Regions from separate parts of the Halomonas sp. A020 genome, predicted to be linked through region 2. Evidence: predicted binding sites of a transcription regulator. Region 2 holds the regulator's gene; the other holds the start of a gene.
What was found. Region 2 encodes LexA, which represses DNA repair genes until DNA is damaged. Its sites were predicted from a motif close to TACTGTNTANNTANACAGTA; they were not measured.

Region 1 (7,422 bases), 1.4 Mb from region 2:
GCGCCGCACGGTCAGTAACGCGCCCGCCGTCAACACCGCGCTCAGCACCGCCAATAGATAGCCCACCAGCTGGCCCGACTGAGAAGCACCGCCCACGTTCGGCAACACCAGCACGGCCATTCCCCCCATCGCCAGCCCCATCGCGAGCGCACGCACCCACGTAAAGCGCTCGCCCAACAGCAGGACACCGCCTAGTGCCATAAAAATAGGCGTCAACTGCGCCAGCAGCGTGGTCTCTGCTACCGGCAACACCGCCACAGCGGCAAACGAGGCAAACATCGCCGCCGCGCCCAATCCTGAACGCAAGGCATGCCCCAACGGTCGCCGGGTCGCCAACCCCTGAGGAAACTCCCGGCGTAGGGCCAGAAACACCACGATCGGCAGCAGCGCAAACAGCGAACGGAAAAACACCGACTGCCCCACCGGCACCTCATCGCTCACGGCTTTGATACACACCAGCATGCCCGTAAACAGCACCCCCGACAGCACACGCAGCCAAATCCCCAAATAAGGGCGGTCAACAGCATCCAAAGGCATTAGGTGGTTTCCTTCATTCGTCAGCGTCCATCGGTTGATAAGCGGATGCTGTTATTGTGACGTAAGTCGCCTTGGCTTGTCTCACTCAAGCCCCGCGTAGCATCGTCTGCCAGACCCACAGGCCTTGGCGCGGCGGATGGGTCTTCAATGGCATATACATATAAAAAAGCCCCAGCACCGGGGTGCTGGGGCTGTTACTTCAGAGCGCTCTGGGCTCTTACGGCTTCATCTCTTCAAAGAACTTCTTCACGCTGTCGAAGAAACCGGTCTTCTTCGGTGAGTGGCTGTGGCTGTTGCTGCCATCGAAGCTCTCTTGCAGCTGGCGAAGCAGGTCTTTCTGCTCGTCGTTGAGGTTGACGGGCGTTTCCAGCACCACTTTGCACAGCAGGTCGCCGGGGGCGCCGCCGCGAACGGGCTTCACGCCTTTACCACGTAGGCGGAAGAGTTTGCCGGTTTGGGTTTCCGGCGGAATCTTCAGCTTCACGCGACCATCTAGCGTGGGCACTTCCAACTCGCCACCGAGGGCTGCATCGACGAAATTGATCGGCACGTCGCACTGCAGGTGCTTACCGTCACGCTTGAAGATGTGGTGCGGCTTGATGGAAACCTGAACGTACAGATCGCCCGCCGGGCCACCGTTCACGCCGCTCTCGCCTTCGCCGTTGAGACGAATACGGTCGCCGGTATCCACACCCGGCGGAATCTTCACCGAGAGGGTGCGGGTTTCGCGCACGCGGCCTTCGCCGTTACATTTGTGGCACGGCACTTTGATGTGCTGGCCACTGCCGTGACAAGTCGGGCAGGTTTGCTGAACCGCAAAGAAGCCCTGCTGCATGCGTACTTGGCCGTGACCATGGCAGGTCGGGCAGGTCTCTTTGGTGGAGCCCGGCTCGGCGCCGCCACCGTCGCAGCGGTCACACTCGATATGACGCGGGACGCGAATATCCACCGTGGTGCCCGCCACTGCGCTCTCTAGATCCAGCTCTAGGTTGTAGCGCAGGTCGGAACCCCGTGCAGGTGCGTTGGGCCCACGACGACGACCACCGCCGCCACCGAAGATATCGCCAAACACATCGCCGAAGATATCGCTGAAATCGCCAGCGCCGCCGCCACCGAAGCCACCGCCGCCAAAGCCGCCGCCCTGGCCATCCACACCGGCATGGCCGAACTGGTCGTAGGCCGCGCGCTTCTCGCCATCGCTCAGAACTTCGTAAGCTTCCGACACTTCGCGGAATTTTTCCGCTGCGGAGGTATCGTCCGGGTTTCGATCAGGGTGGAATTTTTGCGCCAGACGGCGATAGGCCTTTTTGATCTCTTTCTGATCGGCCCCTTTTTCGACACCCAGGACTTCGTAATAATCGCGTTTGGACATGGGTCCTACGCCTCCTGGTTAGCTACGCACTATAGGCGTCTCGGCCGCGGAAACAGCAACGCGGGAGTTGCCTCCCGCGTCACCGCTTTCCTTGGCAGAAAGAGGTGGGTTACTGCTTCTTCTTGTCGTCGTTGACTTCTTCGTATTCGGCGTCAACCACGTCATCGTCCTGCTTGGTGCTGGCTTCTTCAGCACCTTCACCACCCGCCTGGGCCGCTTCTGCCTGTTCGGCGTACATCTTTTGCGCCAGCTGGCCGGAGACTTCGGTCAGCGCATCCAGTTTCTTCTGGATGTCGTCCTGGTCATCGGTTTTCACCGCTTCTTCCAGTTCGGCGATGGCGTTTTCGATGGCCTGTTTCTCGTCATCGGTGGCCTTATCGCCCGCTTCTTGAACGGTCTTACGGGTGGCGTGAATCATGCCGTCCGCTTGGTTACGCAGCTGTACCAGCGCTTCGAACTTCTTGTCTTCGTCCGCGTGAGCTTCAGCGTCGCGTACCATTTGCTCGATCTCATCATCGGAGAGGCCGCTAGACGCCTTGATGACGATGGACTGCTCTTTGCCGGTCGCCTTGTCTTTGGCAGACACGTTCAGAATACCGTTGGCATCGAGGTCGAACGCCACTTCGATCTGCGGCACACCGCGCGGTGCCGGCGGAATGTCGGCGAGGTCGAAGCGACCCAGCGACTTGTTCTGCGACACTTGCTTACGCTCACCCTGAACGACGTGAATGGTCACGGCGGTCTGGTTGTCATCCGCGGTCGAGAAGGTTTGCGTCTTCTTGGTCGGGATGGTGGTGTTCTTGTCGATCAGCGGCGTCATCACGCCACCCAGGGTTTCGATACCCAGGGTCAGCGGGGTCACGTCGAGCAGCAGTACGTCTTTAACGTCGCCACCCAGAACACCGCCCTGAATCGCAGCACCCACGGCCACTGCTTCGTCCGGGTTCACGTCTTTACGGGCTTCTTTACCGAAGAAGTCTGCCGCTTTCTTCTGAACCATCGGCATACGGGTTTGGCCGCCGACCAGGATCACTTCGTCGATTTCAGACGCGGACAAGCCTGCATCTTTCAGCGCCATCTTGCACGGCTCGAGCGAACGCTGTACCAAGTCTTCGACCAGCGACTCCAGCTTGGCACGGGTCACCTTCACGTTGAGGTGTTTCGGGCCAGTGTTGTCGGCGGTGATGTACGGCAGGTTCACGTCGGTCTGCTGCGCGCTGGAAAGCTCGATCTTGGCTTTCTCGGCGGCTTCTTTCAGACGCTGCATGGCCAGATTGTCACCAGACAAATCGATACCGCTGTCCGACTTGAACTGATCGACCAGATAGTTGATCAGCGCGAGGTCGAAATCCTCACCACCCAGGAAGGTGTCACCGTTGGTTGCCAATACTTCGAACTGCGTTTCGCCATCCACGTCGGCGACTTCGATGATGGAAATATCGAAGGTACCACCACCCAGGTCGTAGACTGCGATGGTTTTGTCGCCACGGGCTTTGTCCATGCCGTAGGCCAGAGCAGCAGCGGTCGGCTCGTTGATGATACGCTTGACGTCTAGACCGGCAATGCGGCCTGCATCTTTAGTAGCCTGACGCTGGCTGTCGTTGAAGTAGGCCGGTACGGTGATGACCGCTTCGGTGACCGCTTCGCCGAGATAGTCTTCGGCGGTTTTCTTCATCTTCTTCAGCACTTCCGCGCTCACCTGCGGCGGTGCCATTTTTTTGCCTTTTACTTCTACCCACGCGTCACCGTTGTCGGCTTCGGCGATTTTGTAGGGCACCATCTTGATGTCTTTTTGAACGACATCGTCTTTGAAGCGACGGCCGATCAGACGCTTGATGGCGTAAAGGGTGTTTTCCGGGTTGGTCACTGCCTGGCGCTTGGCGGCCTGGCCTACCAGGGTTTCGCCGTCGTCGGTGTAAGCAATGATGGAAGGCGTGGTACGACCGCCTTCGGCGTTTTCAATGACTTTAGCGCTGTCACCATCGAGCACGGCCACACAAGAGTTAGTGGTGCCCAGGTCGATACCAATAATGCGTCCCATAGCAAAAACCTCGAATTCGGTTGAAACAAAACTGATGTTTTACGCCGCTGTTACTTACTTGGCGTCTGCGGGTTTTCCCGCGGGTTGCCCTTTATTTGGGGGCCGCTTGCCGCATTTCAAGGGCTTTTTTTGCGGCAATGCGTCAACGCGGCTTAATTCGCTTTTTGGCTGACCACGACCATGGCAGGACGCACGAGGCGGCCGTTCAACAGATAGCCTTTCTGCATCACATCCATCACGGTGTTGGGGTCGAGCTCTGGGTTCGGCACCATCGCCATGGCTTCATGCACCTGTGGATCGAAGGGCTCGCCCTGAGGCTCGATGCTTTCGACGCCAAACTTGTTCAGCACGTCGAGCTGCATCTTGAGGGTCATGGAGACACCTTCGCGATGCGCCTCGGACGCATCGTCCTGCATGCTTTCCAGCGCTTTTTCCAAGCTATCCACCACGGGCAGCAGCTCTTTGACGAACTTCTCCAGGGCAAACTTGCGCGCCTTTTCGGCTTCTTGCTCCGCCCGGCGGCGAACGTTCTGAGCTTCGGCAGCAGCCCGCAGCGCTTGGTCTTTGGCTTCCGCCAGGCTCTGCTCGAGCTCTTCTACCTGAGCGGCCAGCACGTCGGCTTCGGGGCTGCCAGCGCTATCTTCCAGCGGTGCATCGTCATCGATCAGCCCTTCCAGTTCGCCTTCCACCAACCGCTCTTCGGCAGATTGGTCGGTGACCTCTGCTTCCTGCTCTTGGCGTGCCAGCTCATCTTCCAACGGGGTTTGCGGTTCTTTTGCCATGCCTTGCTCCTGAAATAAGTAACGGTGCCGGTGGCGGCCACCTGAGGTAAGTAGCGGGTGTTAACCACGTATGCAGCCTATATGGGGGCCATCAAAGCCATCTCAAGAGGGGCATTGAAGTGAGTTATCGACTACTGTATAAAACAACAATTATTGGATAAGTATCCAGCTTCTGTGCCGCACCGCCTCAGGAGGCCTTATGCTTACGCAGCTAGCGATCCAAGACTATGCGATCGTTGATCGTCTCGAACTCGACCTCACCCGTGGCATGACCGCTATTACGGGGGAAACCGGGGCGGGTAAATCCATTCTGCTGGGTGCCCTGGGGCTCTGCCTGGGCGAGCGCGCCGATGCGGGTAGCGTGCGCCACGGCTGCGAGCGAACCGACCTCTCCGCCCGTTTCGATATCCAGCACCTGCCCGCAGCAGCCGAGTGGCTCGACGCCCGCGAGCTGCCTGCCGATGAGTGTCTCTTGCGTCGCGTGGTTACTGCCAACGGCCGCTCCAAGGCGTGGATCAATGGCCACCCAGCGACCATTGCCGATTTGAAATCCCTCGGTGAACAGCTAATTCAGATTCATGGCCAGCATGCCCACCAAGCCTTGATGCGGGAAGAGACGCACTTGGCGCTACTGGATGACTACGCCGGGCTTCGCGAAGGCAGCCAGCAGCTCACCGAGACGTTCCGCGAGTGGCGCAGTGCCCGCCGTCGGCTGAAAAAACTCAGTGAAGAGGGCAGCGAAGTCGAGGCCAAACGCCAACTGCTGCGCTATCAAGTCGAGGAGCTGGACCAGTTGGGCCTTGCCGAAGGCGAGCTGCAAACCTTGGAAGAGGAGCAGCACACCCTGGCCCACGCCGAAGAGACCCTGCGTGAAACCCAGTTTGCCGCCGACTGCTGCGAAAGCGATGAAGGAGGCGCGCTGTCGCTTCTCAACCAAGCCTACGCCCACCTGAGCGCGCTGCCCGGCAGCGACAAAGGCACGCTGGCCAATACGCTCACCATGTTGAGCGATGCCCGAATTCAAGTCGAAGAGGCCGCTAGCGAGCTGCACCGATTGGCCAGCACCACCGAACTGGACCCAGAGCGACTGGCGTGGGTCGAGGAGCGCATGGGCGACGTACACCGCATTGCCCGTAAGCACCACGTCGCTCCCGAAGAGATTTGCGCGCTGCATGCCCAACTCAAACAAGAGGTGGCGCAGCTCGAAGCCAGCGATGACGATCTAGAAGCCCTCAGCAGTCAAGTGGCCGAGTACCGCGAGCGTTACCGCAGCGAGGCCAAGCAGCTCACCGAAGCACGTCAGAAGGCCGCCGTGCGTCTGGGCAAAGAGGTGCAGCAGCAGTTGGCCTTCTTGGCCATGGGCAAAGCACGTTTCGACGTGGACGTCACCCCGCGCGAAACGCCTTCCCCCGAGGGCTTGGACCATGTGCAATTCCTGATCAGCGCCAACCCGGGCCAACCCGCCCGGCCGCTCACCAAAGTCGCTTCCGGCGGCGAGCTGTCGCGCATCAGCCTGGCCATTCAGGTGGTGGCGGCGTCGCATTCGACGATTCCGAGCTTGGTCTTCGATGAAGTGGACGTGGGTATTTCTGGGGCAACGGCGGAAATCGTCGGCCAACTGCTACGTAAACTAGGCGAAAACGGCCAGGTGATGACCGTGACCCACCTGCCTCAAGTGGCCGCCCAGGCGCACCAGCACCTGCACATCGAAAAGCGCGCCAAGCGAGACACCACACTCACCCACATGGCGCTGCTGGACGAACGCGGCCGGATCAGCGAGCTGGCGCGTATGCTGGGCGGCGTGACGCTGTCCGACCAAACCCTGGCCCATGCGCGGGAAATGCTCCACGCCAGCCAGCGCCCGCCGCACTGAACCTGACGGTTTTCTCTTCAACGACTCACCGAATACAAAACGCCCCCAGAGCACCGGTGAAACATCACGTGCACTCTGGGGGCATTTATTTCACGGCGCGAGACTTAGCAAACCCGCGCTTGATGAGCCACTATTTGCGATTCGTTGGGCCGCTATCCTGGCGTGTTACGTCAGACCCACGAGGGCGAACGTACAGCACCAACGCATGGTCCACGAGTTCGTAGCCGTGCTCTTCGGCGATCTCTTGCTGGCGACGCTCGATGATGTCATCGACGAATTCGATGATCTCACCGCTTTCCAGACACACCATATGGTCATGGTGGTCCTCTTGGGTCATCTCGAAAACCGCGTGACCACCGTCGAAATTGTGACGAATCACAAGGCCCGCCGACTCGAATTGAGTCAATACGCGGTAGACGGTCGCCAAGCCAACATCCTCGCCCGCATCGATCAGTGTTTTATACACTTCTTCTGCGCTAAGGTGGTGTTGGCCCGAAGCATTTTCGAGAATCTGCAGGATCTTGACGCGCGGCAGGGTCACTTTTAGCCCGGCTTTGCGTAGTTCATGGTTCTGATCGGCCATGGTTGCTCTTCGCAGTAACAGGTTAGGTCGGGTATCATCGACCGAAACCACGATAGTGAAGAACAGGCTCAAATGCAAAAATTGACTCGTATCATTACCCTTTCCGTTGCCCTGACCGTCGTTAGTGGCTGCAGCTACGTTGGCGTTTACAAGCGCGACATTCCTCAGGGCAACCTGGTTACTCAAGAGATGGTCAGCCAGCTTCAACCAGGCATGACCCAAGAGCAGGTGACC
Region 2 (7,422 bases):
CCACGCCACGGCGCCGATGTGGTCTTCATGGCCGTGGGTAATGAACAGGGCTTTGGGGGTGATCTTGAGCGCTTCCAGGGTTTCCGTGTTGGGCACTTGAAGCGGAGAATTCGGCAGGTCTTGGCGAATCATCATGCCGCAATCAACGGCGATCCACTGATCGTCATACCCATACAGCGTGAGGTTCATTCCAATTTCGCCACAGCCACCAAGCGGTAGCAGGCGCAGGGGCGGGCGGCGACGGGGACGAAGTTGAACGCGTGATGGATGCATCAGTTATGAAAAGCCTAGAAAGTAATATCTTAACTATACGGGATGCGGGGGGCGGGTAACAATCATCGCGGCACCAGACCGCGGTGCTTCCTTATCTTGCTTACGTTACACTAATGCGGCTAAAGCGTTTATCTGCCGTTAGGCAGGTGCTTGGCGAGCGTGCCGTTAAATACGTTAAGAGTGTCTGTGATGTCTCATTATTACCGTTTAGTTGTTTCCTGCCCCGATCAGGTGGGCATTGTGGCGCGTGTCTCAAGCTTTATTGCTCAGCAGGGTGGTTCCATTACCGAAGCAAGCCAGCACTCTGATTTAGAGACTGGTCGCTTTTTCATGCGCTATGAAATTCTGGCGGACTCACTGGGTATGTCGGCGGAAGCGTTGCGCACGGCGTTCGAGCCCGTCGCCGCCGAATTCGATATGCAGTGGTCGTTGGTAGATACGCAAAAGCGTCGCCGTGTGGTGCTCATGGTGTCTAGAGAGTCTCACTGCTTGGTCGACTTGCTGTATCGCTGGCAAGCAGGCGAGCTGGATTGCGATATCGTGGGCGTCATTTCTAACCATGACGATATGCGTTCACTCACGGAGTGGTACGGTATTCCCTATCATCACGTACCGGTCGATCCTACCAACAAGCAGCGGGCATTCGATCAAGTGCAAGAGCAGATCGATGCGGCCCGCGCCGACTGTGTGGTGCTGGCGCGCTACATGCAAATACTGCCGCCTTCCCTTTGCGAACGCTATGCGGGCCGAGTCATCAATATCCACCACAGTTTCCTGCCGTCGTTCGCGGGTGCCAAGCCGTATCATCAAGCTTATGAGCGCGGTGTGAAGCTGATCGGTGCGACCTGCCATTACGTCACCGAAGAGCTGGACGCGGGCCCGATCATCGAGCAGGACATACATCGGGTCAGCCATTGCCACACGCCGACCGATCTCGTTCGCTTCGGTCGCGACGTTGAAAAAGCGGTGTTGGCGCGTGGTTTACGCTGGCACTTGGAAGATCGTGTGCTCATTCACGGCAATAAAACAGTCGTCTTTAGTTAATCTACCGGGGGCGCTATGTCGTTTGCACAGAGCGTATTGGCACCATGGGCGCTGGTGATGACGTGGTTGTTGTCATTGGGCATGGTGGGCTGGTGCATTTGGCTGCGCCCTTGGCAACCGTTGCTCGAAGATACCGCGCTCCAACATCGATGGTTGGCCGCGACGCTTGTCGTCATGCTGTTTTGGCAGCTTCGCGCCCAAGCAGTGGATTGGTTGACGCTTCACCTAGTATTTACGGTGTTAATGACGCTGGTCTTTAAAATGCCGTTAGCGCTGCTGAGCAACGTAATGATCAACGCTGCCATGGTAGCGATTGGACGTAACGAGTGGAACCTGCTTGGGGCGAACGTACTGGTGACTGGCATCGTGCCTGCTATGGTGACAGGCATCGTGTGGCGTCTGGTGGATCGCCGCCTGCCGGATAATTTGATGGTGTTCTTATTCGCCTGCGGATTTTTCGGCGCAGCGCTGTCGACGTTAGGTGGCGGGCTTGTCGCGGTGGCGCTCATCATATTGGCGGGCACGGATCCTGAGGCCGTATATCTCGCTCAAGAGTATGCCCGCTTTTTACCGCTGCTGATGCCGTCGGAAGCCTTCATCACCGGGATGCTGCTCAGCATCTTGCTAGTCTACCACCCAAGTTGGGTGGCCACCTTCAATGACCACCGTTACATCGACTCACAGTAAATACACTTCGTGTGCCGGGTCTGACCACGGCCTCAGCTCAGCCGAGCGCTTGTCCGTTTCCGCCCCGAATAACGCCGACGCCGACACCCTCGATATCCAGTTGTTGGGTGCGCAGATCGATCTCGATCGGTGGGAAGTCGGCATTCTCGGCGATCAACGTGACTTGATGGCCCTGGCGTTTAAAACGCTTGACCGTCACTTCGTCTTCTAACCGTGCTACGACGATCTGGCCATCGCGTACGCGATCAGTGCGATGAACGGCCAGAAGGTCGCCTTCCAAAATGCCGACATCTTTCATGGAGAGGCCGCGTACACGTAATAGGTAATCGGCTTTGGGCGTAAAATACTCGGCTGGAAGCGGGCAGTAGCGGTCTATGTGTTCGGCAGCCAAGATTGGACTACCGGCGGCAACTTCGCCAATCACGGGTAGCCCATTGGGTACAGGCTCGGAGGCGGCCGTTGTCGATGCTGGCACTTCGCTAGGTTCCAGCACCTCCTGGTTCGGTAGCCGAATTCCCCGCGACGTATTTCGAATGATGCGTATGGCGCCTTTACGCTCGAGCGCACGCAAATGCTCCTCGGCAGCATTTGGAGAGCGGAACCCTAGCGCCTTGGCGATTTCAGCGCGCGTTGGCGGGTACCCCAGGTCACCCATGGTTTTGACGATGAAATCAAATACGTGCTGCTGACGTGCTGTGAGTGGACGAGACATACCAAACTCCAAAACAGTGAAAAGACAGTAGCTACATGTCGGCTTAATCAGTATGTGTTTAAGTATACAGTATGTTGCTCTGTCCAGTACATGGTCCATGACAAACGCCAGTACATAGCGAGCGCTTTGAAAGCTAGGTAAACAAGGCGCCGCCCATGGACCGTTGGCGAACTGGATAAGTGATTGAGCCTGTCAGACATATGTCATAGTATGCAGCGTTGTTTAAAACACCTGTTTTTTGGAGGGCGAGATGGCCCAATCAGATACGGTAACGCGTATATTAGACACGGCAGAGGTGCTATTTGCAGAGCGAGGCTTTGCCGAGACGTCGCTGCGCAATATCACCAGCAAGGCACGCGTCAATTTGGCGGCCGTCAACTACCACTTTGGTTCCAAAAAAGCGCTGATTCAAGCGGTGTTCGCTCGCTATCTCGATCCGTTTTCGGCACGTTTTCATACGGCACTGGATGAACTCGAGACGCGCCATCAAGGCCAACCGATTCCTTTGGAAGTGCTGCTTGAGACCATGGCGACCACGGTGTTGGCCGTCCCGGCAGAACGCAATAGCCTGAAAGTGTTCATGAGGCTCCTGGGTCTGGCGTATAGCCAGGCTCAGGGGCATTTAAGGCGTTATATTCAGCAGCAATATGGCGACGTGTTTACGCGCTTCACCGAGCTGGTGCGCCAAGCGACCCCAGACCTGCCGGACGCTGAGCGTTTCTGGCGGCTACACTTTATGTTGGGAACGGTGATATTCACGCTGTCAGGCTTGGATGCGCTGCGTGATATCGCCGCCAAGGATTACCAAGAACAGGTCACGGTGCGGGATCTGGTACGACGCCTGCGGCCCGTCGTGGTCGCCGCCATGAATGCGCCGTTGCCCGCCGCGGTTGAAGAGGGTCATCATGAAAACGCCCAAGCTAGCTGAGCTGCCGCCTACACACGGTGGTTGGATAGAGATCGATACCCAGCGTCAGAGACTCTGCTGGTGGCAAGGTAACGATATTCAGCATGAGTGTACGATTTCGACGGGGCTGGCAGGCGTTGGGCAGGAAGAGGGCAGCGGTCAAACGCCGCTTGGCTGGCACTACGTGCGCGCATCGATTGGCCAAGGCTGTCCCGATAACGCGGTATTTCGGGGTCGCCGGTGGACGGGCGAAGTCTATTCGCCAACTCTCGCGGCCAGCTTCCCCAAGCGTGACTGGATCCTGACGCGGATACTTTGGCTATGCGGTTTGGAGCGCGGCGTGAATCGCGGGAGAAACGTCGATTCCCAGCGGCGCTACATATACTTGCATGGCACCCCGGAGGATCAGCCCATGGGCACGCCAGCCTCACACGGTTGTATACGCGTGCGCAATCACGATTTACATTTCCTATTCGATCACGCCCAGCCCGGTACGCCGGTTTGGCTGCATTAAGCCCACCCACAGGACGTCGCGCCAGAATTTTGACACGCCAAGCGGTTAGTCTAGAATGGCGCCCTTTTTGTTGGACTCACCATCATGACGCAACCCATTGGCCCGGTCATGCTCGACCTTGAAGGGCCACAGTTAACCAACGCTGATAAGCGCCTGCTAAAAGATCCTGCCGTAGGCGGTGTGATTCTGTTTGCTCGTAACGTCGAAGACGCGTATCAGGTTCGCAAGCTGTGCGACAGTATTCGTCGTGTGAGAGGCGATTTGCTACTGGGGATTGACCAAGAGGGGGGGCGTGTCCAGCGAATCAAGCAGGGCGTTACCCGGCTACCCGCTATGGCGCGTCTGGGTGAGCTGTTCGCCAGCGACCCGGTCGCGGGTGTGAGTCTTGCCAAAGATACCGGCTGGCTGTTGGGCATGGAGATGGCCGCCTGCGGATTGGATATCAGCTTCGCCCCCGTATTGGACGTTGAGAGTGGCGTGTCCAGCGTGATTGGTGAGCGCAGCTTTAGCAGTGACCCTATTCACGTAGCCAAACTTGGCCATGCGTTTATCGAGGGCTTGCACGAGGCTGGCATGGCCGCTGTGGGTAAACACTTTCCCGGGCATGGGGGCGTGGCGGCAGACTCCCACGTGGCGCTACCCGTCGATGACCGGCCGCTAGCCGAATTGAAAGCGCGCGATCTTGTGCCGTTTCGTGAACTTGCGGGCGTTTTAAACGGCGTCATGCCAGCCCATGTCATTTATTCGGCGTTCGATAAACGTCCCGCTGGGTTTTCGCCGACGTGGCTGGGCATGCTACGCGAATCGCTGGGTTTCAAAGGGTGTATTTTCTCGGATGATTTGAGCATGACCGGGGCGCATGAAGCCGGTGGACCCACGGAGCGCGCCAAGGCAGCTTTGACGGCTGGCTGCGACATGCTGCTGATATGTAACGATCGTGCCGCTGCTCTTGAGGTCGTCCACGCCTGTGAAGGGGTATCGAACAAACGCCCTGCCAAACTGCGTTATGGCCGTGCGAGACCTGATATCGATGCCCTGGCTGCCCTTGGGCGCTGGCGGCGCACTCATGCCAAGCTAGAAGCATTGGCGAATTAATTTTATACCGTTATCTGTTAAGACGTCTTTATGGAGATGGAGCATGTCCAAGTTGGATAAAGAAGCGCTTGAATCGTTGGATTCCATGCGTGAGTTGATGGATAACGCGGATTGCCTGATATCACAGGAGCAGGTAGAGCGAGCGTTGGATCGCATGGCCGAAGAGATCACGCGTGACTTGGGCGACAAGCTGCCGGTGTTTTACTGTGTCATGAACGGTGGTCTCATTACCACGGGCCACTTGTTGACACGTCTAGGCTTTCCATTGGAAGTGGACTATCTACACGCCACTCGTTATCGCAACGAGTTGCGCGGCGGTGAGCTTTTTTGGCGCGTTTCTCCGGAGGTGCCGATGGCGGGGCGTCACGTCGTCATCGTCGATGATATTCTCGATGAAGGCGCGACACTGGCCGCTATTCTCGAATACTGCAAAGAGGCACAGGCCGCCAGTGTCACGACCGCGGTATTAGTCGATAAACAGCATGACCGTAAAGCAGTGCCGGGACTGAAAGCCGACTACTGCAGTTTGGAGGTGGCCGACCGCTACGTTTTCGGTTTTGGTATGGATTACAAAGGCTATTGGCGTAATGCCCCTGGGATTTTTGCGCCTAAGGGCATGTAATCACATCCGCGCCTAGCGAGGAGAGAAACGCCTTGCTAGGCCGGTCTCCGCAATCATTCGCGTTGAAATCTCCTCCACGGAAAACCGCGTCGTATCGATGAACGGAATGTGCATGGTTCGATACAGCGATTCTGCCTGCTCTACTTCCTGCAAACACTGATCCATTGAGCTGTAGCGGCTGTTGGGCCGTCGCTCGTTACGAATGGCCGATAGCCGACGGGCATCGATGGTCAAACCAAACAGTTTGTGTCGATGAGGAGCTAAGGCTTTGGGGAGCTTGAGGTGACCGTCTTCGTCGAGGTCGTCCTCGGTCAGCGGATAGTTGGCGGCGCGAATGCCGAACTGAAGCGCTAGGTATAGCGACGTCGGGGTTTTGCCGCAGCGAGACACCCCGACCAAAATGATGTCGGCTTTGTCGTATTGATGGGTGCGTGCGCCATCATCGTTATCGAGCGCAAAGTGTACCGAGTGGATACGGTCCATATAGACGTCGTCGCTGCCAATGGAGTGAGTGCGCCCGACGCTATACGATGAGTGGGTTTCCAACTCCTGCTCCAGCGGCTCCAGGAACGTCGAAAAAATATCGACCTTGAAGCCCGACGCCTGGCGAATGACGTTACGGATGTTTTGATCCACGATGGTATCGATGATGATTGGCCGATGACCATCGCGGATAGCGGTGGACTCGATGACCTCCGCCAGCGCTTGGGCTTTTTCCACGGTATCGATATAAGGTTTAGTCAGCATGTTGATCTCGACATCGCTGAACTGGGCCAGCAAGCTGCGACCCAAACTCTCTGCGGTAATGCCTGTACCATCGGAAATGAAAAAGGCCGTTCGTTTCATAAACTGTTCCGCCAGCTAGAGATGCGTTAAGCGTCTATTGTGGGCTGCCTCTTCCATCAGCACAATGCTTCTTGCCACTACATAAAACAGCCATATTCGATCGTTGTTGTAAAAATCCTCCACTCCCTTCGCTGTTAGACCAATGGCGAATAGGGCCCCGCAATGCTAGGGTGTCAGCGTCTAACAGTGTCGCCCTGATGGGTTGCAACAGAGTCTGAGAGCGAGGGGGTTGCGTGGAAGAGTACATTCTGTGGTTCGATCAGCTAGGTATGGCAGACGTCGAACGCGTGGGTGGTAAAAATGCCTCGCTAGGCGAAATGATTTCCAACTTGTCGGGTGTTGGCGTCACGGTGCCCGGCGGTTTTGCGACCACGGCCCACGCATATCGTGAGTTTCTGTCCCATGAAGGCTTGAACGACCGCATCAATGACACGCTCGCTCGCCTAGACGTCGACGACGTCAAAGCGTTGGCTGAAGCTGGTAAAACGATCCGCCAATGGATCATCGAGACACCGCTGCCCCCCGCTTTCGAAAAATCCCTGCGTGATGCCTATGAGCAACTCCAGGCGCAGCATCCCAACCTAAAAGTGGCCGTGCGCAGCTCTGCCACGGCTGAAGATCTGCCCGATGCCTCCTTTGCAGGGCAGCAGGAAACCTTCTTGAACATCGAGGGTTTTGCCAACATCAAGCACGCCGTGCATGAAGTGTTTGCCTCGCTCTTC

Region 1: recN (DNA repair protein RecN) is a predicted target of LexA. The motif match lies at 4,865-4,884, and genes of this name have one in related genera.

The regions. Positions count from the first base shown of each region.
Region 1 covers NZ_AP022850.1:1,612,537-1,619,958, reverse strand. The annotation lists gene FRH_RS07570 (DMT family transporter) at 1-537, opposite strand, end outside; gene dnaJ (molecular chaperone DnaJ) at 755-1,909, opposite strand; gene dnaK (molecular chaperone DnaK) at 2,019-3,950, opposite strand; gene grpE (nucleotide exchange factor GrpE) at 4,103-4,732, opposite strand; gene recN (DNA repair protein RecN) at 4,932-6,605, shown strand; gene fur (ferric iron uptake transcriptional regulator) at 6,736-7,188, opposite strand; gene bamE (outer membrane protein assembly factor BamE) at 7,261-7,422, shown strand, end outside.
Region 2 covers NZ_AP022850.1:2,977,472-2,984,893, forward strand. The annotation lists gene FRH_RS13880 (ribonuclease J) at 1-189, opposite strand, end outside; gene purU (formyltetrahydrofolate deformylase) at 463-1,317, shown strand; gene FRH_RS13890 (energy-coupling factor ABC transporter permease) at 1,333-2,004, shown strand; gene lexA (transcriptional repressor LexA) at 2,042-2,716, opposite strand; gene FRH_RS13900 (TetR/AcrR family transcriptional regulator) at 2,967-3,644, shown strand; gene FRH_RS13905 (L,D-transpeptidase) at 3,622-4,137, shown strand; gene nagZ (beta-N-acetylhexosaminidase) at 4,222-5,232, shown strand; gene FRH_RS13915 (hypoxanthine-guanine phosphoribosyltransferase) at 5,276-5,854, shown strand; gene FRH_RS13920 (pyruvate, water dikinase regulatory protein) at 5,867-6,700, opposite strand; gene ppsA (phosphoenolpyruvate synthase) at 6,934-7,422, shown strand, end outside.